DNA from 4 places in the Streptomyces sp. NPDC001401 genome. Region 1 is predicted to be linked to each of the others. Evidence: riboswitches for the same ligand, from Rfam matches in the RefSeq annotation. Region 1 holds a riboswitch; each other region holds the start of a gene.
What was found. A riboswitch is a leader RNA that binds a small molecule or an ion and turns the genes downstream of it on or off. The one in region 1 is predicted to bind cyclic di-AMP.

Region 1 (7,794 bases):
GGATGCTGCGGCCTCTGACGGCCTGTTCCCGGTCCTGCTGGACCCGGGCGGTGAAGTCGGTGAGGGTCATCGGCAGGGGGACGGTCGCGGGCAGCGGGTCGAACCGCTGCTCCTTCGCCACGACCTTGTTGTTCGTGTGCGAGGCCGTGTATGCGCCGAGGGCGGGCGGGGCGTAGAGGAGCAGGCTGAGCGCGGGCAGGAACAGCAGCCAGGCGATGCGGGGGGCGGTGGAGTGGTCGTGGCCGTGTGCGTGTGCGTCGGCTTCGGGGGCCGTGCGGTCCAGCGCTGCTCCTGCCACGCCCAGCAACAGGAGCAGCACGCCGGAGGCGATCAGCAGGGGGCGCAGGCCTTCCTTGACGTAGCGCAGGCAGAGGTCGCTGAACAGGGCGGCGTGCAGCAGGCCCAGGCCGGTCAGGACCAGCAGGAGGACTTGGGCGTGGCGCTTCACAGCAGTGCGCCTCCGATCAGGACGCCGGCGGCCACGGCCACCACCGTCGTCGCAGTGGAGAAGCGGAGTGCGAAGGCCCGGCCGAACGTGCCCGCCTGAAGGGCGATCAGCTTCAGGTCGACCATCGGGCCGACCACCATGAACACCAGCCGCGCAGTGGGCGAGAAGCCGGTGAGCGAGGCAGCGACGAACGCGTCGGCCTCCGAGCAGACGGCGAGCAGGACGGCGAGCGCGGCCAGGAAGAACACGGACAGCCAGGGCGAGCCGGAAAAGGTGTCGAGGACCGAGCGCGGCACGGCCACGTTGAAGGTGGCCGCTGCCATGGCGCCCAGCACCAGGAAGCCTCCTGCGTGCAGGAAGTCGTGCTGGAAGCCGAGGCGGAACTCCCTCCAGCGACTGCGTCCGGGCCGGTGGCCCGTATGGCGCGCGGCCGGCCGCAGCCACTCCTCGCGTCCCAGCCAGAGCCACAGCCAGCCCATCGCGGCTGCGGTGACGAGGGAGGCCAGCAGCCGGGCGGCGACCATGGCGGGGTTTCCCGGGAAGGCGACGGCCGTGGCGGTGAGCACGATCGGGTTGATCGCGGGGGCGGAGAGGAGGAAGGCGAAGGCGGCAGCGGGGGTGACACCACGGCGGATCAGGCTGTTCGCGACCGGCACCGAGGCGCACTCGCAGCCCGGCAGTACGACCCCGGCGACCCCGGCCACCGGGACGGCGAGTGCGGGGCTCCGGGGCAGGATCCGGGTGAACAGGTCGGCCGGTACGAAGGCGTTGATCGCCCCCGACAGGACCGTACCCAGGAGCAGGAAGGGCAGCGCCTGGACGGTGATGGCCAGGCAGACCGTGCGCCAGGCCGCGACAGCGGGCTGGTTGAGCCATCCGACGCCGGTGAGCATGAGGACCACCACCGAGCCGGCGGCCATGACGATGACGACGGGCAAGGGCCGTCCGGTGACGCGGCGACCCTGGTGGCCGGCCGACGCGACGACCGCCACTTCTTCCGCCACATCAACCAGTTCATCCGTTTTTTGCATTTTTACTCCGGATGTCAGATTTCGTGGCGAAGATAAGCCAGGATCACTCCCCTCACGGTGCGCACACGCCGCCACAGGCGGATGAATGAACTGGACCGGGAACATACTTGACCTTGCGGGGGGACTGTTCCGCGATGGCCTGATTCGAGAGGGGCAGTGCCCGGTGAGCGGCGGCGGCAAGATACAGGGAAAGATCGAAGTGCGGCTCAAGTGGGATCCCAGCCCCTGGAACCGGCCGCCTCACCATCTGGACATCATGGCGGCGACCTACTCGCAGGACGCCCCGTACGGACGGCCGGTGTACGTCGTGCACACCGAGAGCCGCTCGCCGGACGGCACCATCAACATGAGCCGGCACAGCGAGACCGGCCAGGGTTACGGCTTCGTCGAGGTGATGGTCCTGGAGCTCGATCGCCTGGCACCCTCCTTCGCGCGGGTGGTCGTGGGCGTGGCGATCCATCAGAGCAGCGGCCCCAAGCCCTTCGGCGACGTCTCGAACACGGGCGTGCTGGTCGTCGACGGATACACGGAGCTGCTCAAGGACGACTTCGGGCGGGTCGCGGACGCCACCGCGGCGACGGTCGCCGAGTTCACCCGGGACTCCTCCGGAGCCTGGGAGTTCCAGGAGACGGTCAGAGGTTTCGACAGCGACCCGACGGGCTTTGCGGCGGAGATGGGCGGCAGCCCGCAGCCCTGACCGGCGTCGCGTGCGTGCCGACGCGCTCAACCGACCGCGACGTGATCGTCCGGGCACGGCTCCCCGGCCCTCGCCCCCGGCGACTGCGCTCGGCGTACCGGGGGGAGGGGCCGGGCGGACGGCCGCCTGCGGCCGTGTACGTGGAAGAGGGCCAGGACGATCGCGGTGCCGACGGCTATCAGGTGCTCGCGGCCGGCCAGATTGGGTACGGCAATCGACTCCCACACCATGGACCCGCCGGTGAGGGCGAACACGACGGGTGCGCGCCGGACGACGGCGAGATAGGTGAACAGGCCCACGACGGCGGCGGACGGTCCGGTGTCCAGCACCTGCCCGATCCCGGGCGGCAGGCCCAGCCCGCCCCAGCCCGGACCGAGCGCGATCATCACGCGCACCATGAGGGTGCCGGCGAGTGTGGTCGCGTACGAGATGACGAGCGTTCTGGCCCGGCCGAGGATGAGCTCGGCCAGCGCGAACGCGAGGAACAACTGCGTGATCCCCGCCCACACGGGCAGATCCAGTGCCGGGACGTACAGCGACACCGGCGTGCGCAGCAGGGCCAGCCACAACGGCAGGTCGGCCTTGACGCCGCCGAGCAGCCGCACCACCACGGCGCCGGCCGGCCGCTGCGCCAGCGCATGGAAGAAGATGACACCGAAGGCGGCCAGGAACGCCAGGAACAGTGCGGGCAGCCCACGACGTCCGAGTTGCCGCACCGGATCGACGACGATGCCCTGCCACTCGCCCCGCAGCGTGCGCCCGACGAACGCCGCCACCCGCCACCATGCACCGCGCTGCTGCCCGTGCCCCTGGCCGGCCCGATCGCCCCACAGTCCGCGGGCACGCAGCCGGTCCGCGGCCCCACCTGCGGACCGCTCCCCCTTGCGAAGCAAACTCCCCCGCCTCCCGTCCATCGCCCCACCGGATGGATCGGAATGGGGCGAGGGCGCCCCGACCGAGGCTATGCCCGGCGGCGGGGCTTCCTGCGCTTGGCGCCCTTGGAGACGTCGGAACCGGCCCGCGGGTTGCGCCCCGTCGACTTCCCTGCCGTCTTCCCGGTCGCCTTCCCCGCCGCGGGCTTGCGCCGGGCGCCGGCCGTGTCGCCGGTCCCGCCCTTCGGCTCCGGCGTCGGCGCCTTGCGGCCCCGGGAGCTGTTGACCGTGCGGCCGCGGACGATTCCGATGAAGTCCTCGACCAGGTCCGTGGTCGCATCCTCGGGCCACGCCAGGGCGACGCTCGACTCGGGGCCGTCCACCAGCGGCCGGTACGTGAGGTCCTTGCGGTGGTACAGACGGGCCAGCGACTGGGGGACGACCAGGAGGCCGACACCCGCCGCGACGAGTTCCACGGCGTCCTCGGTGGTGGCGGGGCGCTCGAAGGCGGGCTCGCCCGGCGGCCGGTCCCAGTCGAAGACGTCGTCGAGGGGGTGGAAGAGGACCTCCTCCGAGAGGTCCTCGACGGTCACCTCGTCCGCCGCCGTGATCACGTGGTCCTTGGGGACGACGACGACCGTCGTCTCGGCGTAGAGAGGGATCGCGCTGAAGAACGTACGGTCGACCGGCAGCCGTACGAGTCCCGCGTCGGCGTCACCGGCGCGCAACACGTCGGATGCTTCGGCGGCCGGTACGGCGAGGAGGTTCAGCGGGATGTCGGGCAGGCGCTCGTTCCAGATCCGCACCCACTTGGCGGGCGTCACCCCCGGGACGTACGCAAGCCGGAACGTTGGGGATGCTTCCGAGCCTGTCACCGGGCCAGGTTACCGGCCGTGGTCGGAGGTCTCGAACACGGTCGATACCCTGGACGGCATGAAGTCGCACCAGAGCACCCAGACGATGAAGCCCGCGACCGCGGCGAAGAAGCTGGGTGTGTACCTCGAGGCCACCCCCGCCGAATTCCGGGAGGGTGTCGTCTCGCGAGCCGAGCTCGACGCCTTCCAGGCCGATCCGCCTCAGTGGCTGCGTGAGCTGCGGGCCAAGGGGCCGCACCCCCGTCCGGTGGTCGCGGAGAAGCTGGGCGTCTCCATCTCGGGTCTCGCGCGCGGCGGGATCACGGAGCCGCTGACCACCGAGCAGATCGAGGCCCTGAAGCAGGAGCAGCCCGAGTGGCTGCAGAAGGAGCGGGCCACACAGGCCGAGGTCCGCAAGGAGGCGGCGCGGATCAAGAAGCGGGACGCTGAGCGCTGAGCGCTCCGCGGGCTGCGCCGCTGTGCGGCTCCGCAGCGGGGCCGGGATATGTCGCCTTTCGTCTGCGGCGCCGTCGTGGCCGGCCGCGCCCGCGCGGCGGAGCCGCAGATCGATGCAGCCCCGCGCCCCTTTGGGGCGCTGACGCCGTCCGCCCGCGACAGTCGGTTGCCGTTCGGATCCGTTGCGTGCGCGACGCACGGATCTGACGGTGCATCACGACGAAGGTCACAAAAGCGTATCGGACATTCCGGCCTTCAACCTTCACACGAGCCGCACAAGTTGGCTAGCGTGGCATCAGGCCGCACGAGTTCCTCCGGCGAACCCCGCCGGGACGCGTGGCCTCCGCCGAGTCCGGTGCGCCCCTGTGGCAGCCGGAGCCGGGGACCCAACCGAACGATGGGGTGAATCGGCCCAACTGCCCGACAGGGCAGGGGCCGTAGGGCATGCCTTCCGGAACCGACCGCCCGAACCCGACAGCTAACTCGGTAGGCGGAGTACGGAAGGAGTACGGCTCCCATGGCGCCGGATCGACCATCGCGCACCGGAGGCCTCGGCCTGCCCGGTATGCGCAATTCCGCTCTTGCGACGGCGGCCCTCACCTCGGTGGCGCTGCTGTCGCAGACCGCCGACGCGGTGCCCCTGACGGGGGATGAGGGCCCCAGCCGCGAAGACGTCCGGCAGCGCGTGAGCAGCCTCTACGACCAGGCCGAGAGCGACACCGGCCAGTACAACCTGACCCGCACTCAGGGGTCGGGCCAGCGTGGGCGCGGCACCCCGGCGGGCGGGGGCAGGCGCTCTGATCCCGACCTCGACAACGTCACCAGGCAGTGGTTCGACGCGGCGCGGGCGTCGCTGGGCCCGACGGTCCCGGCGGTACTGCCGTCCGACCGCACGCCGAGCCGCCCGGCCGAGACCCGGCGCGCGCGTCCGGCGGAGCGTGCGGAGGGTCGTGCGGGCCGTGAGCTGGAGGCGGCCGGGCGGCCCGTGCCCGAGCTGCCCGCGGCAGGCGTCCGCCGTCCCGTCGCCGAGCTGACCGCCGGCCACGCGACCGCGCTGCCCGCCGTGCCGGCACCCCGTCAGGAGGCCGTCGCCGCCCTGCCGGCGGCCCCCGAGTCGAAGCAGACCTCGCTGCGGAAGTCCAAGCAGGAGAGCCAACGCAGGATCGCGGCCGCCAGCGAGCTGCTGTACCGGTACACGGCCCAGCAGACCTCCGTCCCGCGCCCGGCCGTCGAGCCTCGACCGGCCGGGAACACCTGGCAGGCGGCCGCACAGCAGAGCTCACCGCTCGCGGCGATCGAGGCCCAGTCTCCGCAGCCCGCCTGGGCCACCACGGCCCAGCAGGCCGTCGTGCAGCCGCTCCAGGGCGGCTGGCAGGACCCCGTGGCACAGGAGCAGGCCCGTCGTGCGGCCGACGAGGCCTGGCGGCTGCAGCAGCCGTCGGTCCTCGACACCGGCGTACCCGCGGCCGAGCAGTGGCGCCCGCAGGAGCAGACGGTTCTCGACACCGGCTTGTCCATGGCCCAGGAGTGGCGCTCGCAGCCGTCGGTGCTCGACACGGGCATACCTGCGGCCCAGGACTGGCGCTCGCAGGAGCTGACCGTCCTCGACACGGGTGTCCCGACCCCGCAGACGCCCACCGGCACCAAGGCCGACCGGGCCGTCGCCTTCGCGCAGGCGCAGATCGGCAGGCCGTGCCTGTGGGGTGCGGTCGGACCGGAGTCGTACGACAATGCCGGTCTCACCCAGGCCGCCTGGAAGGCCGCGGGGGTCGCCCTGCCGCGGTCCACGGCCGAGCAGGCGAGCATCGGCACGGTGATCCCGCTCGCCGAGAGCCGCCCAGGAGACCTGATCTTCTTCCACGACAACTTCAGCCACGTCGGCCTCTACACCGGCAACGGCATGATGATCCACGCGCCCGGCCCGGGCTCGGTGATCCGCGAGGAGTCGATCCACAACGCCGGGGAGGCGGCGATCCGCATCGCGGTCCGGCCTGCGTGAGGTTCAGGAACGTCGGTCCAGCCGTGACACCAGCAGCTCGGTGAACTGCGAGGCCGCCCACGGGAGTCGGCGGCCGAGCATCGTCTGGATCTGCGCCTCGTGCTGCCGGAAGACCGGGTGCTCGACCCGGACGTAGGCGACCGAACTCGTACTGCGGGGCGAGCGCGTCGCAGACCAGGGCGGGGCGGACCGTGAGTCCCTCCAACTGGGCGCGGTCTTCACGGACGTGCTCGGCCTGCCCGCACTATGGCTGCCGCGCTCCTACCCCGGCTGTCTGCAGCACGCCCCCGACGAGCACCTGCTCGCGCCGATCGCCCGCGAGGGCCTGGTCCTCGCGACGGCGCTGTTCCACGCCCTGGGCAATCCGACCCCACAACTCCCGCTCCCTGTCGCGCCCTTGAAGGGAGCCTGATGACCGTTGAACAGTCCCACCGACAACACCCGCCGGGCCTGGCTGCCATGACCATGTCGCCGCGGCCATCCCCTCCCTCGGCCACTCCTGCGACACGCACTACCCGTGGAACTCGGCCGACGACCACGGCGCCCTCGACCGGCTGCATGCGGCGGATCCAGCCGGACTACGAGCTGAGGCTGCCGCGGTGGTGAACAATGTCGACGTGAGCGATCAGTACATGCAGCGGCTGGCCGGAAAAATCGTGGTCGTCACCGGGGCGGCCCGCGGACAGGGGGCCGCCGAGGCCGAGGCGGCAGCCCGGGCCGGGGCCCGGGTGATCGCCACCGACGTACGGCCGGAGGGCGACTGCCGGCCGCTCGACGTCAGCAGCGAGAGCGACTGGGCGAAGCTGGCCGCGGAGCTGAAGGAGTCGTACGGCGAGATCCACGGGCTGGTCAACAACGCGGGCATCATCCGGCGCGAGCGGCTCGGCGCGGTGCGCCCCGAGGACTTCGCGCAGGTCCAGGCGGTGAACACGACCGGACCGCTGCTCGGCATCCAGCACCTCGCCCCGCTGATGCCGCCCGGCTCGTCGATCGTCAACGTGGGCTCGTCCGCCGCGCTCACCGGCTACTATCCGGTGGCGTACACGGCCAGCAAGTGGGCCCTGCGGGGGGTGTCGAAGATCGCCGCCATGGAGCTGGGGCCGCGGGGCATCCGCGTGAACACCGTCCACCCCGGCTATATCGAGACCGAGATGACGGCCGCCGCCACTCCCGCCTTCCGCGAGTCGACCATCCGCGAGACCCCGCTCGGCCGCAGCGGAAGCGTCGACGACATCGCACCGCTGGTGGTCTTCCTGCTGTCCGACGAGTCGTCGTTCATCACCGGGGCGGAGATTCCGGTGGACGGGGGCCTTACCGCGCACGGTGGCGTCAAGTCGATCTCGGATGCGATGCGTACGGATCCGCCCGCGTCGGTGTGAGCCGTGCGGGCCCGCCGGTCCCCCGCGCCGGCGGCCCCGCACGGCGTGGGGATCCCGG
Region 2 (7,794 bases), on a different contig from region 1:
ACCAGGTCAGGCGCCAGTTCGACGGCCTGCGGGATCTGGTCCTCGACAATCTGGTCGAGCAGTTTGCCGCGCACGGCGAGGTTGGTGTAGCCGAAGTCGCCTTCGGGTCGCCGGTCCGCGAGGAGCACCGCGAACCGGTCGGCCCAGCCGACGAATGCCCCGTCGGGGCCGGGGTCGCCGACGCCCTCGGTGAAGCTGTCCCCCACCGCGACGTACGACCCGATCACTGATCTGCTGTCACTCTTCGAATCGTCTGTCACATCGGCCATGATTCACCTTCGAATGTGACCTACGCGACCGTAGGAAGGGGTTGACGCGCGGTGAGATAAGCCACTTCTAAAGGGTTCGCCAAGCCCGGAATAACCTTCCCATCAGCGATGTTGACGGGTGAACCGCCAGACCCTGAAGTCGGCGATCCGGAAGTGGCTCCACGTGGTCCGGAAGGCGAAGTACCCACTTGTGTACGGCTCCGGGTCGGTGTAGTCGAAGACGAGCCGCCCGTTGTTCCACCAGCGGACCGTCGAGCCGTCGGAGACGATACGGACGCGGTTGGGTTCGTTCGCGACGAGCAGCGGCTGCGTGTAGTCGTAGACGAGCGGGCGGACCCCGGCCTCGCCGACGTAACGGCGCAGCCGGGTCGTGGTGTTCGTGTTGGCGCCGTAGCCCACGTAGTACGTCTTGAGGTAGTCGTACTCGGCCAGTGCCCCGCCGCGCCGGGTGGCGAAGAGGTCGTCCGGGGAGCGGACGTCGGTGGCGTTCCAGAAGTTGTTGAGGTCGGAGACGCGGTCGTTGACGCCGCCCGCCGCAACGGGCGTGGCGGTGTACTCGAGGACGTACGGCCCTTCGAGCCGCTCCCGGAACCAGACCGTGGCGCCGGCGGGTACGTCCACCTCCAGGATCCCGCGGGAGGCGGCGACGGTCCCGCCCTGCTCCAGTTCGACGACCCACCGGCCAAGACCGTGGCGGAAGTCGTCGCGCGCGATGAGGCGGCCGCGGGGCGAGGCACTGGCGGCCGGTGCGGGGGCGAGGGCGGCCAGGGCGGCGCCGGCGGCCAGGGCGCCGAATGCTCTACGGGTGCTCGTCACGGGAGGCGGCTCCTTCGGGTGGGGTGATCGACGGCGCGACCGGTCGCGGTGGGCGCCGGAGAACTGCGAGCAGACGGTCCGCCACCTTGCGATGGCCCTGGGCGCTGGGATGGACGGTCCCGTTGAGGTCCCCGTCGGTCACGGAGAGCCAGCCGGTCGTGTCGACGAACTCCGTGCGGGGGTCGGCGAGTTCGGCGACGACCGCGGCGATGTCGTCGGCGTGCGTGCCGTTGAACGGGCGCAGCGCGAGGATGCGGGCGTGCGGTGCGGCGGCCCGCAGCCTGGCGAGGTAGGCGCGGTAGGCCGCCCGGAACTCCGCCGCACCGTACGAGGCGTCGTTGGTGCCCTGGTTCACGACGATCGCATCGGCACGGCGGTCCGGGCCGGCCCTGGAGCCCGCGTAGTTCCAGCCGTATGCGTCCGAGGCGGCCGGCACTCCCCCGTTGCCGCTCTGGAGCACTCCCTGCCGCCCGAAGCCGACCTGGGTGAGCGAGGCGTGCAGGGCGTCGGCGACCAGGGTCGGGTAGGCGGTCGTGCCGTCGGCGCAGTCGGAGGTGTTGACGTCGCACAGGGCCATGACGCCTTGAGTGATGGAGTCGCCGTAGAACACCAACTGGGCCGAATGACGGACCCGTTGACCCAGGAACTCCCCTCGAATGCCCCTGACGGCCACGCCCGTCTCCAGCGGCGGCGTCCACCGGTTGACCCGCGAGAAGACGTCCTTGACCGACAACTCGGCGGTGTGCGGACCGCGCCCCGCCGCCGTGATCCCGACGTCGTCGCGGTCGACGGCGAACAGCCGCTTCGGTCCGCCGTCGACCGACACATACACCTGGGCGGGCACGGTCACCGAGGAGACGTCGAACAGGACGTGCACCACGGGGCCAATGAAGCGGAAGCGCAGCCGGGAGCCGGAGTTCACGGTGGTGGCGGCCTCGTCGGTGATGCCCCAGTGCCCCTCGTAGGCGATCCGCCTGTCGTCGGGGCCTACGACGTTCGGCTCTTCGGAGGCGAAGACGGGCTGCCGGGCCTCGCCGAACAGCGCGCCCACGGCCAGCAGCAGAGTCAGCGCCGAGGTCAGGAAGCTACGTCCGCGTCTCACGACGGTGCGTCGGTCGACGCCGGGCACGGGGACCTCCGTAGGCCTTGTCGGACGACGGCGGAGAAAGCGCTTGCATCGCTACGGAGATCACTGTGTCCCAATTCCCCCTCAGTGTCGACACCCCTTCGCCGTCGACACTCCTACGGCGCACGAGTGCACCCGGACACACCGAAGGCCGGACCCGGGGATGGAGGTCCGGCCTTCGGCAGCATGTCAGGCAGGTGGTCGTGGGGGATGTCAGACGACGCCGACGCCCTTCGAGCGGAGGTAGGCGACCGGGTCCACGTCGGAGCCGTAGTCCGGCGTGGTGCGGATCTCGAAGTGCAGGTGCGGGCCGGTCACATTGCCGGTCGCGCCGGAGAGGCCGATCTGCTGGCCCTCGGTCACGGTCTGGCCCGCCGAGACGGAGAGCTGGGACATGTGGCCGTACTGCGCGTAGTAGCCGTCGGCCAGCCTGATGACGACCTGGTTGCCGTACGCGCCGCCCCAGCCGGCGGAGACGACCGTGCCGGCACCGACGGCCTTGAGGGCGGTGCCGGTCGGGACGACGAAGTCGACGCCCGTGTGGTACCCGCTGGACCACATGCTGCCGGCCACGTGGTAGCCGGTGCCGATGGTGGCACCGGTCACCGGGAGCGTGAAGCCGGTGGAGGTGGACTCGGCGGTCCGGGTGGCGGTCGTTTTGTTCGAGGACGAGGACGTCTTCGAGGCGGACGAAGAAGAGGAAGAAGAATGCGACGACTTGGTGGTGCCCGTCGCGGCCTTCCGGCCGATCGTCAGCTTCAGGCCCGGGTGGATCAGCGACGGGTCGTCGCCGACGGCCCGCCGGTTGTCCGAGTAGAGCTTGTGCCAGCCGCCGGAGACATGCTGCTCGTCGGCGATCTTCGAGAGATAGTCGCCGGTCCGCACCGAATAGGTCCGCACACCCGCATTACTGGCGGCGCTCTTCTTCTGGGCCGCCTTCTCGGCGACCGGAAGGGACTGGACGGCCTTTTCCGAAACCGACTGGGAAGCGGACTGAGTTGTGGCGGCATGGGCGCCGGTGGCCCCCATGAGCGGGAGAGCGAGCGCGGCGGAACCGGTTCCGGCGACGGCGATGGAGCGGGTGAAGCGCTGGGGCTTCGGGCGGCGGTGCTTACCCTTCGCGGGCATGACGAATTCCTCTCCGGCGCCTACGAGGTGAGCTGTCGGGTGCGGGCTGGAGATGCCCGGCCGCGCATGCGACGCGGCTTTACCCCTAGCCGTTCCGGAGACCGGAACAGGCGGTTGTACCTGTGGGTCCCCCGCTCCTGCCGTTCACGGGTGAGTTCTGCGGGCACCGGGCGGCGGCAGGATTGGGCGTCCGTCCGGATTGGTGGCGAACGTAAGCGACCAAGACGCAAAGGAACAAGTGACGGTTCCCCGTGAATGCGTTTCTGTTGATCCCTTGAGAGAAAACCCGGTGACCGTGCGTGAATTCCAGGGTGCCTCGCTCACCCAAACGCCCTTGTAAAGCACCCGAATTACGTGAACATGACGCGCCACGCACGGTCACGGATATGACGCTCCTCACGCGCCCTGCCTCAGGAACCCCTATTCCTGAGCGAGTTGGAACGAAGAGGGCTGAAGAATGACCAAAGCACCAATCCAGACAGAAGGCTCAGATGCGCCGTAGCCGGAAAACTGCCGCGTCGAGGTCGCCATGCAACCCGGTGCGCAGTCCGTGATACAGCAATACAGCACCACTGCGAACTTCGCCCGTTTCGAGGCATTCATACGAGCCTGTCGGGTCGAGGCCTCGCAGCCGCAGCGCCGGTACGGGTTCGCCGTGGCTCTGCGCCTGGAGCCAGGCGAGGACGACCGCCTCGTCCCCGCGCACGTACTGCACCGCGCTCAGCCCGCCGCGCGGAGGCCGCAGCCGGTAGAGGTCCCCGCGCTGCACGAGCGGCCGGATCTCCTTGTAGAGCCCCACCCACTCCCCGGCCTCGGCGAGCTCCTCCTCGGTCCACCGGGTGAGGTCCCCGCCGACCCCGAGCACTCCGGCCATGGCGCTCACGAACCGGAAGCGCAGCGAGCTGACCCGCCCGTTGAGCTGGGTGTTCGGACTGTCGGTGACCCAGGCTGCCATCGCGCGCGCGGGATGGATCTGGCTGAAGCCGTGCTGGATGGCGAGCCGGTCGAGCGGGTCGGTGTTGTCGGAGGTCCACACCTGGTCCGTGCGGCTCATGATCCCGAGGTCGATCCGGCCGCCGCCGCCCGAGCAGGATTCGAAGGCGACGCCCGGGTGGGCTGCCCGCAGCCGGTCCAACAGGGAGTAGAGGGCGCGGACATGATCGACCCAGAGGCGCTGCGGGTAGGGCTCGCCGGGCCAGCCCGCGTCGGTGAAGCAGCGGTTGAAGTCCCACTTCACATAGTCGATCGGGGCACTGGAGAGGAGAGCGTCGAGCTGCTCCCAGAGGTACTCCTGGACATCCTCCCGGGCCAGGTTCAGTACGAGCTGGTTACGGAATTCCGTCCGCTTTCGTCCCGGTTGGAACTGCACCCAGTCCGGGTGGGCGCGGTAGAGGTCGCTGTCGGGGTTGACCATCTCGGGCTCGACCCAGATGCCGAATTGCATGCCGAGGGCGTGCACATAGTCCGCGAGAGGCTTGAGGCCGCTCGGGAAGCGGTCCCGGTTGACCGTCCAGTCGCCGAGTCCGGCGCGGTCGCTGGTGCGCTTGCCGAACCAGCCGTCGTCGACCACGAACAGCTCGACGCCGATCGCCGCGGCCCGCCGTGCAAGGGTTCCCTGCTGCTCCTCGGAGATGTCGAACTCCGTGGCCTCCCAGGAGTTGAACAGCACCGGCCGGTCCCGGTCCGCGTCCGGGATGACGTACGCGCGCTGGTAGGCGTGCCAGGCGCGGCTCGCTCCGCCGAAGCCGCCGTCGCTCCACAGACCGGCGAAGACGGGGGTCGTGTACGACTCCCCAGCCTCCAGACGCAGCAGCCCGGAGTCGTCGTAACCGACGCCGCCGGTGATCTGCACGCGCGCGTCCGGGAGTTGCGCCACCGCGATCCGCCAGGAACCCGACCAGCCCAGAGCGCAGCCGTAGACCTCGCCGCGCTCCTCGGTGGCGTCGGTGTCGAGGGCGACCCAGGGCAAGTGCTGGTGTCCGGTGTGGCCGCGGCGGCTGCCGATGATCTTCTCACCGTAGGTGAGAAGCGAGGAGGTAAGCCGGGACTCGGCGGCCCAGCGGCCGTGCAGCTGGGACAGCCGCCACTCCTCGCGCTCGGGCAGCGTCCAGGCGGCGGAGTCGGCCCGCAGCAGCTCCAGGGCGGGCCCCTCGTTGTCGAGGGTCACCCAGCGTTCTACGACGTCGTGCCGCATCCGGTAGTGCAGCGTGATCGCGAGCCCGCCGTCCCGGAAGCCGAGGCGGAGGTGGTCGCCCTCCGCCTCGTACTTCTCGAAGCGCCACTCGGTGCCGCGCCGCTCCTCGGTGCGCACGGACAGGGCGGGCCGTACAAAGCGAGGGCCGCCCTCGACCGGGTACTCCTCGTGTCCGTCGAGCGGGGACTCGAAGGGCCGGTAGTCGGGCAGCGGGCGGACGGCGAGGGCCTCGGCGTCGGCGAGGGCAATCCGGGGGCCCCAGTGCAGGTGCAGCAGCTCGTCGTCCTCGGTGAGGTGGACGGCGTAACTGCTGGCCGGCCCCGAGAGGAGCCACGTACGGCCATTGTCGGCAATCTCGAGCATCGAGCCCCCACACATTCGAACAGGTGCGACCAATCGCCAACATCATCATGGGACGTGAGGCCTGGTCGCAACGCCTGTGGACAACTCATTGCCTCAGGAATCCATGTCGTATCGTCGGGAGAGCGCCCGTCGACGAGCCGCGCCGGACGGGCGGACCGTGAGGAGCCCCCGTGACGCAGCAGATCCCGTCGACCGAACCCGAGCTGGCCGGAGTCCGCAACTTCCGTGACGTGGGTGGGCTTCCGACCGTGGACGGACGGCGGGTGCGGTTCGGGGTGCTGTTCCGCAGCGGCCACCTCGCGCACGCGACCGAGGAGGACGCCGAGTTCCTGTCCTCCCTGGGGCTGCACACGATCTTCGACTTCCGCAACGCGGCGGACCAGAAGCTGGAGGGTCCGGACGTCGAACTGCCGGGCGTGCGCAATGTGAACCTGCCGCTTTCGGACCCGGCGGACGGCGCCGGGTTCTGGAAGATGGTCCGGGACGGCGAGATCGACCAGCTGCGCGAGATCCTCGGCGACGGCAAGGCGGCGAACCGCATGATCGTCTCCTACCGCACGATCATCAAGGAGCGCACCGCCGAGCACGCGCACGTGCTGCGCTCGCTCGCCGACGACAGTGTGCCCGCCCTGATGCACTGCGCGGCAGGCAAGGACCGCGCGGGCCTGTCCATAGCGGTGACACTGCTCGCGCTGGGTGTCGAGCGCGAGGCGATCGTCGCGGACTACCTGGAGTCGAACGCCAAGCACCGCCGCTACAAGGTGCACCGCAGCAGCAGCTCCGCCGCGGCCTACTCCCCCGAGGTGATGGAGCTGCTCAGCCCCCTGTTCGAGGCGCGCGCCGAGTATCTGGCGGCGGCCTTCGAGACGATCGAGGAGACGTGGGGCGACGTCGACACCTACCTGGAGCAGGGTGTGGCGCTCACCCCGGAGCTCCGCGAGCTGCTGCGCGAGCGGCTGCTCGACTGAGCCGGGACCGTCTGTCCCGACGAGTCGGGCCGGCTATTTCGCCCCGATCTCGAACAGCAGGTAGATGAAGGCCGCGAAGAGATGCCCCACCGCGATGTAGATGATCAGGCGCACCCACAGCGCGCGCGGGAACTTCTCCTCCATGTTGCTCATGGCATGTCTCCGGTGGTGGGGCCCAGGCACAACGTGGCCGTGGGGCTCTGCAGAAGGGTGTGGACGAACAGGAGCTCGACGCCGTCGGGGTCCTGGGCGGCGATCCGGTGCGGGGTCAGCGAGTCGAAGTGGGCGCTGTCGCCGGGGGCGAGCCGGTGCGTGGTGTCCCCCAGGCGCAGCCGCAGCCGCCCCTTGAGGACGTACAGCCACTCCTCGCCGGGGTGCACACGCACGATGTCGCCCTGCGAGCCGTGCGGTACGTGGACGCGCAGGGCCTGCATCCCGCGGCCGGGCGCGCCGGCCTGGAAGTACGTCCAGCCGCCGGCCGCGGTCGGTTCCATGTCGGCGGCGCGCAGGACGGCGTCCCGGTCGGCGACCGTCTCGCCGAGCAGCTCCGACACCGTCGTACCGTAGATACGCGCGAGCGCAAGCAGCATCGGCAGCGACGGCTGACGCTGCCCGGTCTCCAGCCGGGAGAGGTGTGCCGCCGACAGCCCGGCGGCGCGGGCCGCGGCCTCCAGGGTGAGGGAGGCACGGCGGCGCAGCGCACGGAGCTGAGGTGCGACGGCGGGCAGGACCTCGTCCGGCCCGGCCGACGAACCCGCCGACGCGGGCTCGGTCTCGGGAGAGCTCATGCCCTCCATTCAGCCGGAGCCTTGCCTCTGCGGCAAATTTCTTGCCTCAGAGGCAAGTAGATCTCGGATGGTCGCCGAGGCCTGTGGCCCCGAGACGTCACTCCGTCTCCGTCATCGTCTGGTGTGCCAGGTGCCGTACGTC
Region 3 (7,794 bases), on a different contig from region 1:
GGCCCGGTCGGCAGCGGCTGCCGTGCGAGCAGCAGGCCCGCGTCGACCAGTTCGGTGATCGTGTCCACTCGGATCACCCCGGCCTGCCTGAGCAGCGCGGACACCGTCGCATGCGGCAGCCGTGTGGCCCGTACGGCATGTCCCTGCGGGGCGGAACCGGCGCCCTGGACCACGACCAGCGGCTTCGCGGCCGCCGTCCGCCGCGCGAGGCGGGTGAACTTGCGCGGGTTGCCGATGGACTCCAGGTACATGAGGACGACATCGGTGTCCGGGTCGTCGTACCAGTACTGGATGACGTCGTTGCCGGACACGTCCGCGCGGTTGCCGGACGACACGAAGGTGGACACGCCGGTGACTCCGGTGACTCCGCCGCCGCGTCGTTGCAGCCGGGACAGCAGCGCGATGCCGATGGCGCCGGACTGGGCGAACAGGCCGATCCGGCCGGGGCGGGGCATTTCGGGGGCGAGGGAGGCGTTCAGCCTTACGTCGGGGGACGTGTTGATGATCCCGAAGGCGTTCGGCCCGATGATCCGCATGCCGTACGTGCGCGCGTGCCGCACGAGTTCGCGCTGGCGCTCGCGACCCTCGGGCCCGCTCTCGGCGTACCCGGCGGAAACGACGACGAGCCCCTGCACGCCGTGCTCACCGCACTCGGTGACGGCCTCGGGGACATGCTCGGCCGGCACGGCGACGACCGCGAGGTCGACGGGCCCGTCGATGTCCCGGACGGAGCGGTGGGCGGGGACGCCGTCGAGTTCCTTGAGGTCTTCGGGGAGCGCCTTGTTCACGGCGTACAGCGACCCTGTGAAGCCGGCGTCACGGATGTTGTCGAGGATGCTGCGGCCCACGCCGCCGGGGGTGCGGCCGGTGCCGACGACGGCGACGGAGCCGGGCACGAGCAGCCGCCGTACGGACCGCCCCTCGGCGCGCTGCTCACGCGCGCGTTGGACGGCGAGTGAGCGGTCGGTGGGTTCGAGGTCGAACTCCAGGCGTACGACGCCGTCCTCGAAGCTGCGCTTCTGGGTGTACCCGGCGTCCGTGAACACCTTGATCATCTTGGTGTTGGCGGGCAGCACCTCGGCGGCGAAGCGGCGGATGCCGCGCTCCCGGGCGACCGCGCCGATGTGTTCGAGGAGGGCGGAGGCGACGCCGCGTCCCTGGTGGGCGTCCTGGACGAGGAAGGCGACCTCGGCCTCGTCGGCCGGAGCTGACGCGGGCATGCCATCAGCGCCGATGCGGTCATAGCGTACGGTGGCGATGAACTCGCCGCCGACAGTGGCCGCGAGTCCCACCCGGTCCACAAAGTCGTGGTGCGTGAAGCGGTGGACGTCCTTGGCGGACAGACGAGGGTAGGGCGCGAAGAAGCGGTAGTACTTCGACTCGTCCGACACCTGCTCGTAGAAGCTGACCAGGCGCTCGGCGTCATCAACGGTGATGGGGCGGATGCGCGCGGTGCCGCCGTCGCGCAGCACCACGTCGGCCTCCCAGTGGGCGGGGTACTCGTGCCGGTCCGGCGAGGTCTGCATGGGCCCCAGAGTACGGCTCGCGTCCGACAACGGCGCGGGGCAGTCTGTGGAGAACACGGCAGTCCGTTGAGAAGTGAACAAGGACGGAAGTCGGGCCGAGGCCGCGGTCCGACTGCCCACCCCGGACGGGACGAAGAACCGCTCCGGAGACGCTTCACGTTGTGGGAAACTGGTCTAGACAACCCTGAGACTCTGAAGGGCAGCATCACATGGCTGAGCGCCGCGTCAACGTCGGCTGGGCCGAGGGCCTCCACGCCCGCCCCGCTTCCATCTTCGTCCGGGCCGCCACGGCCGCAGGTATCCCGGTGACGATCGCCAAGGCCGACGGCAACCCCGTCAACGCGGCCTCCATGCTGGCCGTTCTCGGCCTGGGCGCCCAGGGCGGCGAGGAGATCGTCCTCGCCTCCGAGGCCGAGGGTGCGGACGTCGCCCTCGACCGCCTGGCGAAGCTGGTCTCCGAGGGGCTCGAGGAGCTCCCCGAGACCGTCTGAGCGCCACCCGCACCGAACGGCGGAGCCGCGTCACCTTTTCCGGGTGGCGCGGCTCCGCCGTTTTTCGCCGTACCGCCATTGCGGCTTCGTTCCGACGCCATTACCGCAGGCATAATCAGCACGCCCACCCGGGCATGCGAACGGCGCGCGAGCGGAAATTCCCGGCGCGCCAGAAAAAGAGCAGCGGAAATACTCCTCCGCCGAATATCTCCTCTTTGTATACGGCGCCCGTGTTAATGCCGCAGGCCCGTCATGTTTACGGGATGTTGCGAGTTCCTCACACCGTTTGCCCGCTCCGGGGCGCCGAAGCGCAGCCGGTGCGCCGCGCTCGAGCGCTCGGTGTGCAGCGTCGTGACCGCCCGCGCGCGCTCGCTGTCACCACGGGCCACGGCGTCGACGATCGCGCCGTGCTCCGCCCAGGACTCCACGGGGTTGGCCGGTGCCTCCACGGCGTACATCCAGGCGATCTTGTGCCGCAGCTGGGTCAGCATCGAGGTCAGCGCGGGGCTGCCGGAGGCCTGGGCGAGCGTCTCGTGGAACCAGCCTCCCAGGGAGCGCAGATCCTCGCTGTTGCCCCTCCTGGCCCGCTCCTGGCCCAGTCTGACCAGGCCGCGCAGGACCTTGAGGTGGGCATCGGTGCGCCGCTGGGCGGCCCGGGAGGCGCCGAGCGGCTCCAGGAGCATCCGCATCTCCAGCAGGTCGGCGGCCTCCTGCTCGGTCGGTTCCGCGACGCACGCGCCCGCGTGCCGCCGGGTCACCACGAAGCCCTCGGCCTCCAGGGTGCGCAGCGCCTCGCGGACGGGCACGCGCGAGACGCCGTAGCGGCGCGCGAGGAGTTCCTCGGTGAGCCGGCTGCCGCGCTCGTAGACACCGGCGACGATGTCGTCCCGGATCGCCGTGCACACCGAGTGCGCCGGAATACGCATGACCGACCTCCGACTTAATCCCCGTGAAACGTCGATGATTGACGTGTATCGGTGACTCTATTGCACGGAGCCGGAATTTCCGACGGCGGGCCGGAATCCATGGATATTTTTTGGACAGCAGGGCGACAGAAACGCCAAAAGCCCCGGCCGGGGAGCCGGGGCCTCAGGAGATCTTGCGATCCGTCGTCAGACGTTCACGCCGTGCGAGCGCAGGTAGGCGACGGGGTCGATGTCCGAGCCGTACTCGGGGGTCGTACGGGCCTCGAAGTGCAGGTGCGGTCCGGTGGTGTTGCCGGTCGCGCCCGAGAGGCCTATCTGCTGGCCCGGGGTGACGGTCTGGCCCACCGAGACGCCGATGGACGACAGATGGCCGTACTGGGTGTACGTGCCGTCGTTCATCTTGATCACGATCTGGTTGCCGTAGGCGCCGCCCCAGCCGGTCTCGACGACGGTGCCGGAGCCGACCGCGTGGACGGTCGTGCCGCTCGCGGCGTGGAAGTCGATGCCGGTGTGGCTGCCGGAGGACCACAGGGAGCTGCTGGCCTTGTAGCCCGTCGAGACATACGAGTTGGATATCGGCGCGACGAACATGTTGAGGCGCTTGCGCTCGGCCTCGCGGGCGGCGCGCTCCTTGGCCTCGCGCTCCGCCTTGGCCTTCGCGGCGGCCTTCTCTCGCGCCGCCTCCGCGGCCGCCTTCTTGAGCGCGGCCTCCTCGGCGGCCTGCTTCTGGGCGTCGGCCTGGGCGTCGATCCTGTCGGCGATCGTGTCGCCGATGGTGATGACGGGGGTGAGGCCGGTCTGCTCAGCGGAGGTGTCGGCGGCGAGCGCGGGGGCTGCCAGGGTGCCGATGACGCCGGTGGTGGCGAGGGCCGCGATCCCGGTGGCGCGGGTGGTGTTGCGGTGCATCCGCGTGGGACGGCGGTGCTTCCCGGTGGCGCGCGTGAACGCCATGTAGTGGCTGGTCCTTTCCTTCCCTCTCGCCTACCGGGTTAGCTGACGGGTTCGGAGCAGGAAGGTCTCCTACGGACCCCCTCGCTGCACGCGCGGGCGTCCGATTCACCCCAGGGACTGCGGTGGGTCCCCGGCTCCCCTGGCTCGCGCCGTACGGGGACTCGGCGATGGCTGTCCGGTGCCGCGGATGCGGCGCGGTGCCTGACGGACAGCCCGGACGACGCTAAGCGGGGCCGCTTTCAATCCCCAAACGGATCACGCCTTTTGTAGCGCATGCCACAGGGCAGACAGGCAACCTCTCCCTCAATTCGGACATTAAGGGGCCCTGGTGACTCATCAGTCACCAGGGCCCCTGCGCGCGCGTGCCGCTGACCGAGCCTCTACTCGGCCGTCACGACGCTGACTTCGCCGATCCCGAGGGCTTGGACGGGCTCCTTGATCTCGGCCGCGTCACCGACGAGAACCGTCACCAGACGGTCCACCGGGAAGGCGCTCACGGCCGCCGCGGTGGCCTCCACGGTGCCGGTCGCGGCGAGCTGCTGGTACAGCGTCCCCTGGTAGTCATCCGGCAGGTGCTGCTCGACCTGGTCGGCCAGCGTGCTCGCCACGGCCGCCGCGGTCTCGTACTTGAGCGGCGCCACCCCGACGAGGTTCTGTACGGCGACGTCGCGCTCGGCGTCGGTGAGGCCGCCCTCGGCGAGCGTGCGCAGCACCGTCCACAGGTCCTGCAGCGCCGGGCCGGTGTTCGGGGTGTCGACGGAACCGCTGATCGCGAGCATCGCGGCACCGGAGCCGTCCGGGGCGGACCTGAGGACCTGGCCGAACGCGCGCACACCGTAGGTGTAGCCCTTCTCCTCGCGCAGGACGCGGTCCAGGCGCGAGGTGAGGGTGCCGCCGAGGCAGTACGTGCCGAGCACCTGAGCGGGCCACACGCGGTCGTGCCGGTCGGCGCCGACGCGGCCGATGAGCAGCTGCGTCTGGACGGCTCCGGGACGGTCCACGATGATCACGCGCCCGGTGTCGTCGGCGGTCACCGGCGGCACGGGGCGGGGCTCGGCCGAGGAACCCGTCCAGGCGCCCAGGGTGTCGCCGAGCAGCCCGTCCAGGTCGATGCCGGTGAGGTCGCCGACGACGACGGCGGTGGCCGTGGCGGGCCGGACATGGCGGTCGTAGAAGGCACGTACGGCCGCCGCGTCGATCTTCTCGACCGTCTCCTCGGTGCCCTGGCGCGGGCGCGACATGCGCGAGGTCGCCGGGAACAGCTCCTTGGAGAGCTCCTTGGCGGCGCGGCGCGAGGGGTTGGCCAGCTCGTGCGGGATCTCGTCGAGGCGGTTGCGGACCAGCCGCTCGACCTCGCTGTCGGCGAACGCGGGCGCCCTGAGGGCGTCGGCGAGCAGGCCGAGCGCCTTGGCCAGGCGGGAGGCCGGGACCTCCAGGCTCAGGCGTACGCCCGGGTGGTCGGCGTGCGAGTCGAGGGTGGCGCCGCAGCGCTCCAGCTCGGCGGCGAACTCCTCGGCGGAGTGCTTGTCGGTGCCCTCCGAGAAGGCCCGCGCCATGATCGTGGCGACGCCTTCGAAGCCGGCCGGCTCGGCCTCCAGGGGCGCGTCCAGGAGTACCTCGACGGCGACGACCTGCTGTCCGGGGCGGTGGCAGCGCAGCACGGTCAGGCCGTTGTCGAGCGCGCCGCGCTGCGGGGCCGGGAAGGCCCAGGGCCTGGCCTCGCCCGCCTGGGGCTGCGGGTGGAACTGCATCGTGGCGAGCTCGCTCACTTGGCCGCCTCCTCGTTCTGGTTGGTGGCTTCCACCGTGGCTTCGGACTCGGGGTCTTCGGGGAAGTCCTCGTCCTGGGTGTGCTCCGCGGACTCGGCCGAGAGCGGCTCGTAGACGAGCACCGCGCGGTTGTCGGGCCGCAGGCGGGCCTTGGCGACCTCCTTGACCTCCTCGGCCGTCACCTCCAGGACGCGCTGGACGGCGGTGAGGGCGAGCTGCGGGTCGCCGAACAGGACGGCGAACCGGCACAGTTCGTCGGCGCGGCCCGCGACCGTGCCGAGCCGGTCCAGCCACTCGCGCTCCAACTGGGCCTGGGCGCGCTCCATTTCCTCGGCCGTGGGGCCCTCCGCGGCGAACCGGGCGAGCTCCTCGTCGATGGCGGTCTCGATGACCGGCACCTCGACGTCACCGGAGGTCTTCACGTCCAGCCAGCCCAGGGAGGGCGCTCCGGCGAGGCGCAGCAGGCCGAATCCGGCCGCGACGGCCGTACGGTCGCGCCGTACAAGCCGGTTGTAGAGGCGGGAGGACTCGCCGCCGCCGAGGACGGTGAGCGCCAGGTCGGCGGCGTCCGCCTCGCGCGTGCCGTCGTGCGGCAGCCGGTATGCCGCCATCAGGGCGCGCGCCGGGACCTCCTCCTCGATGACCTCGCGCAGCTGCTCACCGATGATCTCGGGCAGCGAGCCGTCGCGGGGCGCCGGCTTCCCGTCGTGCGCGGCGATGGACCCGAAGTACTTCTCGATCCAGGCGAGCGTCTGCTCCGGGTCGATGTCGCCGACCACCGAAAGGACGGCGTTGCCCGGCGCGTAGTACGTGCGGAAGAACGTGCGCGCGTCCTCCAGGGTCGCCGCGTCCAGGTCGGCCATCGAGCCGATCGGCGTGTGGTGGTAGGGGTGGCCCTCCGGGTAGGCGAGGGCGGTCAGCCGCTCGAACGCCGTGCCGTACGGCACGTTGTCGTAGCGCTGCCTGCGCTCGTTCTTGACGACGTCCCGCTGGTTCTCCATGGACTCGTCGTCGAGGGCGGCGAGCAGGGAGCCCATGCGGTCGGCCTCCAGCCAGAGAGCGAGCTCCAACTGGTGGGCGGGCATGGTCTCGAAGTAGTTGGTGCGCTCGAAGCTGGTGGTGCCGTTGAGCGAGCCGCCGGCCCCCTGGACCAGCTCGAAGTGCCCGTTGCCCTTGACCTGCCCGGAGCCCTGGAACATCAGGTGCTCGAAAAGGTGAGCCAGGCCGGTACGTCCCTTGACTTCGTGGCGCGAGCCGACGTCGTACCAGAGGCACACCGCCGCGACCGGGGTCAGGTGATCCTCGGAGAGCACCACGCGCAGGCCGTTGGCCAGGCGGTGCTCGGTCGCTGTCAGGCCCCCGGTGCCTGCCTGGTCTGTGGCCGTGTGACCCATGGGCATGTACGTCCCTTCGATCGCGGATGCGGTGGTTGAAACCGCGGTTTTCCTGCCGGTCCTGCCACTGTATGCAAGCGTGCAGATCATCGGCGAAGTTCCCGGACGACGTACGCCCACAGCGGATCGCGTAGCCTGCGTCCACGCCTGGCGGGAGGGCCGACGTCAGGTCCTCGTCCGCGTTGTCAGTGCCACGGTCCACAATGGTCCGCGTCAGATATCGTTCACGCTTGAGCAAGGAGCCGGCAGCGATGGCCCGCCGCACCACGAAGACCCCGCCGCCCGACGACTCGTACGAGGAGAAGATCCTCGACATCGACGTCGTCGACGAGATGCAGGGCTCCTTCCTCGAGTACGCGTACTCGGTCATCTACTCCCGAGCCCTGCCCGACGCCCGGGACGGCCTCAAGCCGGTGCACCGGCGCATCGTCTACCAGATGAACGAGATGGGGCTGCGCCCCGACCGCGGCTATGTGAAGTGCGCGCGCGTGGTCGGCGAGGTCATGGGCAAGCTGCACCCGCACGGCGACGCGTCGATCTACGACGCCCTGGTGCGCATGGCCCAGCCCTTCTCGATGCGCGTGCCTTTGGTCGACGGCCACGGCAACTTCGGCTCGCTGGGCAACGACGACCCGCCGGCCGCCATGCGGTACACCGAGTGCCGCCAGGCCCAGGCGACGAGCCTGATGACGGAGTCGATCGACGAGGACACGGTCGACTTCACACCCAACTACGAC
Region 4 (7,794 bases), on a different contig from region 1:
TCCGACCTGCTCGTCCGAGAGCTACCGATCGGTAATAAGAGAGAGCTACGCCACCGACCACGCGATGCCGTCGAGGATGTCGTGCTCGCTCACGACGACCTCCTCGGCCCCGATCCGCTCCATGATCGACAGCAGTACGAGGGCCCCCGCGGCGATCACGTCGACGCGCCCCGGGTGCATGGAGGGGACGGCCGCGCGCTCGACGTGGGTGGAGTGCAGCAGCCACCCGGTGATCTCGCGGACCTTGTCGAGGGAGATCCGGGAGTGGTGGATGCGCTCCGAGTCGTACTCGGGCAGCTCCTGCGCGATCGACGACACCGTGGTGACGGACCCGGCGAGCCCGACCAGCGTGCGCGCCTCGCGCAGCGGGACCGTCTCCTCGGCGAGGTCGAGGGCCCGCTCGATGTCGGCCCGCATGGCCGCGATCTGCTCCTCGGTGGGCGGGTCGGTGACCGCGCCGTCCTGCACGAGGTGCCGCTCGGTCATCCGCACGCAACCGACGTCCACCGAGCGCGCCGCGCGCACATGGTCGTCGCCGACGACGAACTCGGTCGAGCCGCCGCCGATGTCGACCACCAGGTAGGGACGGTCGAGGTCGTCACGCCCCTTCAGTTCCTTGGTCGCCCCCGTGAAGGAGAACTCGGCCTCCTGCTCGCCGGAGATGACCTCGGGCTCGACACCCAGGATGTCCACGACGCCCCGTACGAATTCGTCGCGGTTCGAGGCGTCCCGGGAGGCCGAGGTGGCCACGAACCGCACCTTGTCGGCGCCCAGTTCGCGGATCACGTCCGCGTACTCCCGGCACGCCGCGAACGTCCGCTCCAGCGCCTCGGGGGCCAGCCGGCCGGTCCGGTCGACGTCCTGGCCGAGCCGCACGATCGTCATGCGCCGGTCGAGCTCCAGCAGTTCGCCCGTGGCCGGGTTGACGTCCGCGACAAGCAGCCGGATGGAGTTCGTACCGCAGTCGACGGCGGCGACCCGGCTGAAGCCCTCGGGAACCATCGGCTTGTACGCGAAGAAGCCGCTGCGGATCGCGGCGGGGTCGGTGACCTCGCCCTGCGCCTCGCCGGGGAGCTCGTCCGCCGGGTCGGGCGCGTGCAGCGGCTGCACGCACGGACCCTTGAGCCACCACTCCGGCAGCATCGCGATCGCCTCGTCGCCCAGCGGGTTGACGCCCGGGCCCGCGGCCAGGGAGTGGCCCACCAGGACGTGCAGGCACTTCACCCGGTCGGGCATGCCGCCCGCGCTCGGGAAGCCCTCCAGGACCTCGATGGCGTCACGGCGCGCGATGTAGTCCTCGTGTGCGGCGCGGTACGCGGCGGCCAGCTCCGGGTCGGTCTGCAGCCGCTCCGTCATCTCCTTCATGACGCCGTTCGCCTCCAGCGTGCCGATCGCCGAGGCGGCGCGCGGGCACGTCAGGTAGTACGTCGTCGGGAAGGGCGTGCCGTCGGGCAGCCGCGGCGCGGTCTCCACGACGTCCGGCTGGCCGCAGGGGCAGCGGTGCGCGATGGCACGCAGCCCGCGCGGCGGCCGCCCGAGCTGCTGCTTGAAGGCCTCGACGTCGGCGTCGGTGGGCTCGGTGCGCGGGGTGGGCGGCGGGGGCGTATCCATGCCTGTACTGAATTCCTCTGTCGGTTCACTGGGCGGAGGCGTCGGACTTGTCGACCCCGTCCCAGACGTTCGTGTACCAGGGGCGGTGGCCCGCGCCCTGCTCGAAGCGCGACTGCTTGGCCACGTTCGGGTCGATCACGACGTAACTCGTCTCCCCGGGCAGCACATAGTGCAGGCGCAGCCGGATCTGCTGCTCGGCGTACTCGTCGTCCTGCCAGCGCGCCTTGAGGTCGCGCAGCTGCTCGACCCGCGCCTTGGCCTGCTCCTTCTGCCGCTGGAGATCGGCGATCTGGGAGCGCTGGGAGACGTACTGCCTTATGGGGTACGCGAGGGCCACGACCAGCGAGCAGAGCACCAGGGCGAGCAGCGCCGCCCGGCCGGTCAGCCGGGATCGGCGGGCCTGCCGTTTGGTCTGGGAGCGGTAGACACGGGCCGCCGTCTGCTCGCCCAGCAGCCTGATCCTGGTCGCGGTGGAGAACCGGTCCCGGTCCTTCACGGCCATGTTCCCCGCCTCCCGTCACACGCGCGTACGTCCCCGCACACGGTACGGGACCGGTACGGGGACGTACGTACGACTGGCGCAGGCTTAACCCTTTACGGTTCAGCCCTTGATGCTCAGCCCTTGAAGCGGGGGAACGCCGAGCGGCCCGCGTACTCCGCGGCGTCGTCGAGGATCTCCTCGATGCGCAGCAGCTGGTTGTACTTGGCGACACGGTCCGAGCGGGCCGGGGCGCCGGTCTTGATCTGGCCGCAGTTCACCGCGACGGCGAGGTCGGCGATGGTGACGTCCTCGGTCTCGCCGGAGCGGTGGGACATCATGCACTTGAAGCCGTTGCGCTGGGCCATCTCGACGGCGTCCAGGGTCTCGGTCAGCGAGCCGATCTGGTTCACCTTGACGAGCAGGGCGTTGGCGGTGCCCTCCTCGATGCCGCGGGCCAGGCGCTCCGGGTTGGTGACGAAGAGGTCGTCGCCGACGATCTGGACCTTGTCGCCGATCCGGTCGGTGATGACCTTCCAGCCGGCCCAGTCGTCCTCGTACAGCGGGTCCTCGATGGAGACGAGCGGGTACGCGGAGACCAGCTCCTCGTAGTACTCGGTCATCTCGGCGGCCGAGCGGGACTTGCCCTCGAACTCGTACTTGCCGTCCTTGTAGAACTCGGACGCGGCGACGTCGAGCGCGAGCGCGATCTGCTCGCCGGGGACGTAACCGGCCTGCTTGATGGCCTCGATGATGAGGTCGAGCGCGGCGCGGTTGGACTCCAGGTTCGGGGCGAAGCCGCCCTCGTCGCCGAGGCCGGTGGACAGGCCCTTGGTCTTCAGCACCTTCTTGAGGGTGTGGTAGACCTCGGCGCCCCAGCGCAGGGCCTCGGAGAAGGACTCCGCGCCGATCGGGGCGATCATGAACTCCTGGATGTCCACGTTGGAGTCGGCGTGCGAGCCGCCGTTCAGGATGTTCATCATCGGAACGGGCAGCAGGTGCGCGTTGGGGCCGCCCAGGTAGCGGAAGAGCGGGAGGTCGCTGGCCTCGGAGGCGGCGTGGGCGACGGCGAGGGAGACGCCGAGGATGGCGTTGGCGCCGAGGGAGCCCTTGTTGTCGGTGGCGTCCAGGTCGAACATGGCCTGGTCGATCAGGCGCTGCTCGGTGGCGTCGTAGCCGACCAGCTCCGGGCCGATCTGCTCGATGACGGCGAGGACGGCCTTCTCGACACCCTTGCCGCCGTAGCGGTTGGGGTCACCGTCGCGGAGCTCGATGGCCTCGAAGGCGCCCGTGGAGGCGCCGGACGGGACGGCGGCACGACCCGTGCTGCCGTCGTCGAGGCCGACCTCGACCTCGACCGTGGGGTTGCCTCGGGAGTCCAGGATTTCCCGGGCTACGACGACGTCGATGGACGGCACGAGCATCTCCTTCATGGATGTGACGCGGCTGCGGCAGTAGCGCAGTGGCTCTGCGAGACGAGCCTAACCGCCTCAGGCCGATCGGCCACGTTGCCGACCACGCCTTGGGCAGAACCGAGAGTAAATTGTTTCCGAACGGAACAAAGCGTGGGGGCAAAAAGAACCCCGCCCCGGTGCGTACGGGGGAAGACGCACCGGAGCGGGGAGCCCGTGGGGACGGGGGAGGCCCTCACGTGTCCTCCATGCTGGAGGACACGGCTGTCAGGGCGCTGTGGTTCAGCTACCAGCCCTCTGTTGCCCGAGCTGCTACTTGAGGTGCAGCTGCTGGCCCGGGTAGATGAGGTTGGCGTCCTCGACGATGTCCTTGTTCAGCTTGAACAGCTTCTGCCAGCCGCCCTTGACGCCGTGCTTCTCGGCGATCGAGCTGAGGGTGTCGCCCTTGACGACCTTGTACTCGCCGTCGCCCTTCTTGACCTTCTTGCCGGTCGGGGTGGTGACGGTCTTCGTCGACTTCTTGGCCGTCGGGCGCTCGGCGGAGCGGGAGGCGCTCTGCTCGGAGGAGTGGCTGCTGGTGGAGGACGAGCTGCTGGAGCTGCTCGACGCGCTGCCGCCGTTGTAGGCGGCGCCGGACAGTCCCGTGCCGCAGACCGGCCAGGCGCCCTTGCCCTGGGCGGCGAGGACCTTCTCGGCGACGGCTATCTGCTGCGCCTTGCTGGCCTGGTTGGCGGTGGAGGCGTACTGCGTGCCGCCGTACGCGGCCCAGGTGGAGGCGGAGAACTGCAGGCCGCCGTAGTAGCCGTTCCCGGTGTTGATGGACCAGTTGCCGCCCGACTCGCACTGGGCGACGGTGTCCCACTCGGAGGCGGTGGCGGCGGAGGCGCTGCCGGCCGCCATCAGCGGGGCGGCGATGGCGACACCGGTGACGCCGGCCAGCGCGGCGACGCGGGTGGCCTTGGACGGACGGCGGTGCTTGCCCTTGCCGGAAAACAGCATGGTTCATCCCCTCACCGACGCCTGCGAGGTGAGCTGTCGGGTTCGGGCCGGTTGAGTTGCCCGGCCGTGCCCTCGCTTGCACGAGGCACGGCTACACCCCTAGCCGCCGCCGTCAACTGCCCGGTGCGGCACTTACCTTGGGTCCCCCGCTCCTGCCTACGGCGCTGTTAAGCGACGACTGTTCCCGTACGGCCGCTGGCAGGATTCGGCGTTGCGGCAGCCGGGGCTCGTGGTGACGAGCGGTGACGACGGTAGACATGCGATCCGCCGAATTTCAAAGACGATCAGGGCTTCTGAGACTCATCCCACACTTTCACCAAACCGGACATTCAGCGCGAAGTGTGACGTGAACTCCCGCTGCATTTCGCCCTATTCGGCACCCACTTGCAGGGTCTGACCGGCGACGATGTGGTTCGGGTCGGTACCGATGGCCTTCTTGTTCTTGGCGTAGAGCGCCCGCCATCCGCCGTCCAGGTCAAGGGAGTCGACGATGGAGGCGAGAGTGTCGCCGGCATGGACGGTGTACGTGTCGCCCGCGCGACTGCCGGCCTTGGTCTCACCCTTGGTCTCGCCCTTGGTTTCGTCGGCGCTGGCGCCGCGGTGGCGGCCGGTGCCGATCGCTCCGGTGTCGACGAGGCTCCAAGAACCCACCGCCTGCTCGGACTTGTCCGAGTCGTCCCCGTTCGCCTTGTCTGTGGACGAGCTGTCGCCGCCCTGTGAGCCGCCCGAGGCTTTCTCGGACGGCGAGGTGGAGGGCGAGGCCGATGTACCGGATTCGGCGGAGTTGTCCGTCGTGTCCGTGGAGGCCGAAGGGGAGGTGCTGGAGGACGAGTCGGAGGACGAATCCGACGAAGAGGACTCATCGGAAGCGCCACTCGACGAGTTGGACAAGCCGGTGGAGTCGGATGAATCAGATGAGCCGGACGAACCGGAACCGCCGTCCAGCACACCCGTGTCGACGTCGGCCGAACCCGAGTCCTTGGTCAGCCCGGAGGTCAGTCCGCAGGTGTGGAAGGCGCCGACACCCTGGTCGTCCAGGAGCTTCTCGGCGACGGCTATCTGCTGGTTGCGGCTGGCCAGGTCGGCGCTGGGGGCGTAGTCGAGGCCGCCGTACTTCTCCCAGTTCTCCTGGGTCAACTTGAGCCCGCCGTAGAACCCGTTGCCGCTGTTCTCGCTCCAGGAGCCGCCGGTCTCGCACTGTGCCACCTTGTCCCACGTGGTGCCGTCGGCGGCACTGGCGCCGCTCGCGGCGAAGAGCGGGATCGCGATGGCGGAGCCGGTCACTCCGGCAGCGACGAGGAGAGCCGGAGCCTGGCGGGGGCGACGGTGTCGACCGTTCCCGGAGAGCATGCGGAGACCTTTCGCGAGACAGCAGTGACCGCGCGGCGCATGACACCGACAGGCGTTCGATACCACCGCGCTGGTCCGTGAACGTATCCGCTGCCGATCACTTGTCACAAGTTAATGCCGCGTAGATCACGTGAAGATCACAGACTTGAGCGCGTGTCACCTTTGACCGGTTCACTGCGGCGGCGCATTCACGGGCGGGCTCCGGATACGGTCGTCCTGTGAACGTCCCGAACACCGCTCCCGAACTCTTCACCTGGGAATTCGCCGGCGACCCGTACCCGGCCTACGCCTGGCTGCGCGAGCACTCCCCCGTCCACTGGACGAAACTTCCCAGCGGGGTCGAGGCATGGCTGGTGACCCGCTATGCCGACGCGCGCCAGGCCCTCGCGGACGGGCGGCTCTCGAAGAACCCCGCGCATCACGCCGAGGACGCGCACGGCAAGAGCAGGACCGGAATCCCGGGGGAGCGCAGCGCCAATCTGATGACGCATCTGCTCAACATCGACCCGCCGGACCACACCCGGCTTCGCCGCCTCGTCTCCAAGGCGTTCACCCCGCGCCGGGTGGCCGAATTCACGCCGCGCGTACAGGAGTTGACGGACGATCTCATCGACCGGTTCGCGCCGCACGGCGAGGCCGACCTGATCCACGACTTCGCCTTCCCCCTCCCCATCTATGCGATCTGCGATCTGCTCGGCGTCCCGCGCGAGGACCAGGACGACTTCCGCGACTGGGCGGGGATGATGATCAGGCACGGCGGGGGCCCGCGCGGCGGCGTCGCCCGCTCCGTCAAGAAAATGCGCAGCTATCTCGCCGAACTCATCCACCGCAAGCGGGGCGACCTCGGCGAGGACCTGATCTCGGGTCTCATCCGCGCTTCCGACCACGGCGAACACCTCACCGAGAACGAGGCCGCCGCCATGTGCTTCGTGCTTCTCTTCGCCGGCTTCGAAACCACCATCAATCTGATCGGCAATGGGACATATGCGCTTTTGCGCAATCCCGAGCAGCGGCACCGGCTGCAGGAGTCGATCGAGCGCGGTGAGACCGCCCTGCTCGACACCGGTATAGAGGAGCTGCTCCGCTACGACGGCCCGGTCGAACTGGCCACCTGGCGCTTCGCCACCGAACCGCTGGCCATCGGCGGGCAGCGCATCGCCACCGGAGACCCCGTCCTGGTCGTCCTGGCCGCGGCGGCCCGCGACCCCGCCCGCTTCTCGGAGCCCGACACGCTCGATCTCTCCCGCCGGGACAACCAGCACCTCGGATACGGCCACGGCATCCACTACTGTCTCGGCGCCCCCCTGGCCCGCCTCGAAGGCCGCACCGCCCTCGAGACCCTGCTGCGCCGTCTGCCCGACCTCGAGCTCGCCGCCGACCCCGCCGATCTGCGCTGGCGGGGCGGGCTGATCATGCGCGGACTACGAGACCTGCCCGTGCGGTTCACCGCTGCCTGACCGGCCCAGGGCCTCCGTCTCCTTGATCGCATCGCGGTAGGCCCGGGCCGCCGCCCGCAGTGCGGCCTCCGGGTCCACGCCCTCCGCCTCGGCGCGCGCCGCCAGCGCGAGCAACTCGTAGCCGACACCCTCGACTTGGGGCAGCGGAACCTCCAGGCCCGCCGTCCGCACCCGCGACGCCAGCTTCGCCGCGAGGGCCAGGCCGGGCTGGCCGAGGGGAATGCCCTCCGTCACCGAGGTGCGCTGCTTCTCGACCGCCTTGGTGCGCAGCCAGTGCTCCTTGACCTCCTCGGGCGTCGACGCGGTCTCGTCGCCGAAGACGTGCGGGTGGCGGTGGATGAGCTTGGCTACGATGCCGGCGGCCACGTCGTCGACGGAGAAGGGGGCGTCCCGGTCCTCCTCCGCTATACGGGCGTGGAAGACGACCTGGAGCAGGACGTCGCCCAGCTCCTCGCGCAGTTCGTCGCGGTCGCCCTCCTCGATCGCC

Region 2: another riboswitch for cyclic di-AMP. It lies ahead of ACFY10_RS12670 (peptidoglycan DD-metalloendopeptidase family protein); the one in region 1 lies ahead of ACFY10_RS36105 (NlpC/P60 family protein).
Region 3: another riboswitch for cyclic di-AMP. It lies ahead of ACFY10_RS08585 (M23 family metallopeptidase); the one in region 1 lies ahead of ACFY10_RS36105 (NlpC/P60 family protein).
Region 4: another riboswitch for cyclic di-AMP. It lies ahead of ACFY10_RS18930 (transglycosylase family protein); the one in region 1 lies ahead of ACFY10_RS36105 (NlpC/P60 family protein).

Annotation. Positions count from the first base shown of each region.
Region 1 covers NZ_JBIAWI010000013.1:220,409-228,202, reverse strand. Annotated here, with positions in the region: gene ACFY10_RS36135 (TIGR03943 family putative permease subunit) at 1-448, opposite strand, end outside; gene ACFY10_RS36130 (permease) at 445-1,479, opposite strand; gene ACFY10_RS36125 (TerD family protein) at 1,604-2,176, shown strand; gene ACFY10_RS36120 (hypothetical protein) at 2,203-3,069, opposite strand; gene ACFY10_RS36115 (LysR family transcriptional regulator substrate-binding protein) at 3,138-3,923, opposite strand; gene ACFY10_RS36110 (DUF5997 family protein) at 3,982-4,359, shown strand; cyclic di-AMP (ydaO/yuaA leader) riboswitch at 4,693-4,867, shown strand; gene ACFY10_RS36105 (NlpC/P60 family protein) at 4,876-6,357, shown strand; gene ACFY10_RS36100 (hypothetical protein) at 6,361-6,579, opposite strand; gene ACFY10_RS36095 (hypothetical protein) at 6,584-6,769, shown strand; gene ACFY10_RS36090 (SDR family NAD(P)-dependent oxidoreductase) at 6,990-7,736, shown strand.
Region 2 covers NZ_JBIAWI010000003.1:143,271-151,064, forward strand. Annotated here, with positions in the region: gene ACFY10_RS12655 (SGNH/GDSL hydrolase family protein) at 1-227, opposite strand, end outside; gene ACFY10_RS12660 (DUF6250 domain-containing protein) at 372-1,085, opposite strand; gene ACFY10_RS12665 (GDSL-type esterase/lipase family protein) at 1,069-2,214, opposite strand; gene ACFY10_RS12670 (peptidoglycan DD-metalloendopeptidase family protein) at 2,425-3,339, opposite strand; cyclic di-AMP (ydaO/yuaA leader) riboswitch at 3,344-3,502, opposite strand; gene ACFY10_RS12675 (alpha-galactosidase) at 3,827-5,896, opposite strand; gene ACFY10_RS12680 (tyrosine-protein phosphatase) at 6,067-6,864, shown strand; gene ACFY10_RS12685 (DUF6126 family protein) at 6,898-7,017, opposite strand; gene ACFY10_RS12690 (helix-turn-helix domain-containing protein) at 7,014-7,652, opposite strand; gene ACFY10_RS12695 (hypothetical protein) at 7,750-7,794, opposite strand, start outside.
Region 3 covers NZ_JBIAWI010000002.1:191,655-199,448, reverse strand. Annotated here, with positions in the region: gene ACFY10_RS08600 (GNAT family N-acetyltransferase) at 1-1,526, opposite strand, end outside; gene ACFY10_RS08595 (HPr family phosphocarrier protein) at 1,736-2,017, shown strand; gene ACFY10_RS08590 (GntR family transcriptional regulator) at 2,251-2,943, opposite strand; gene ACFY10_RS08585 (M23 family metallopeptidase) at 3,130-3,894, opposite strand; cyclic di-AMP (ydaO/yuaA leader) riboswitch at 3,907-4,071, opposite strand; gene ACFY10_RS08580 (M16 family metallopeptidase) at 4,275-5,663, opposite strand; gene ACFY10_RS08575 (M16 family metallopeptidase) at 5,660-7,063, opposite strand; gene ACFY10_RS08570 (DNA topoisomerase (ATP-hydrolyzing) subunit A) at 7,309-7,794, shown strand, end outside.
Region 4 covers NZ_JBIAWI010000005.1:104,201-111,994, forward strand. Annotated here, with positions in the region: gene ACFY10_RS18910 (exopolyphosphatase) at 46-1,002, opposite strand; partial or broken gene ACFY10_RS18915 (DUF501 domain-containing protein) at 1,210-1,611, opposite strand; gene ACFY10_RS18920 (septum formation initiator family protein) at 1,637-2,113, opposite strand; gene eno (phosphopyruvate hydratase) at 2,227-3,513, opposite strand; gene ACFY10_RS18930 (transglycosylase family protein) at 3,814-4,500, opposite strand; cyclic di-AMP (ydaO/yuaA leader) riboswitch at 4,504-4,674, opposite strand; gene ACFY10_RS18935 (transglycosylase family protein) at 4,870-5,850, opposite strand; gene ACFY10_RS18940 (cytochrome P450) at 6,069-7,307, shown strand; gene ACFY10_RS18945 (nucleoside triphosphate pyrophosphohydrolase) at 7,272-7,794, opposite strand, start outside.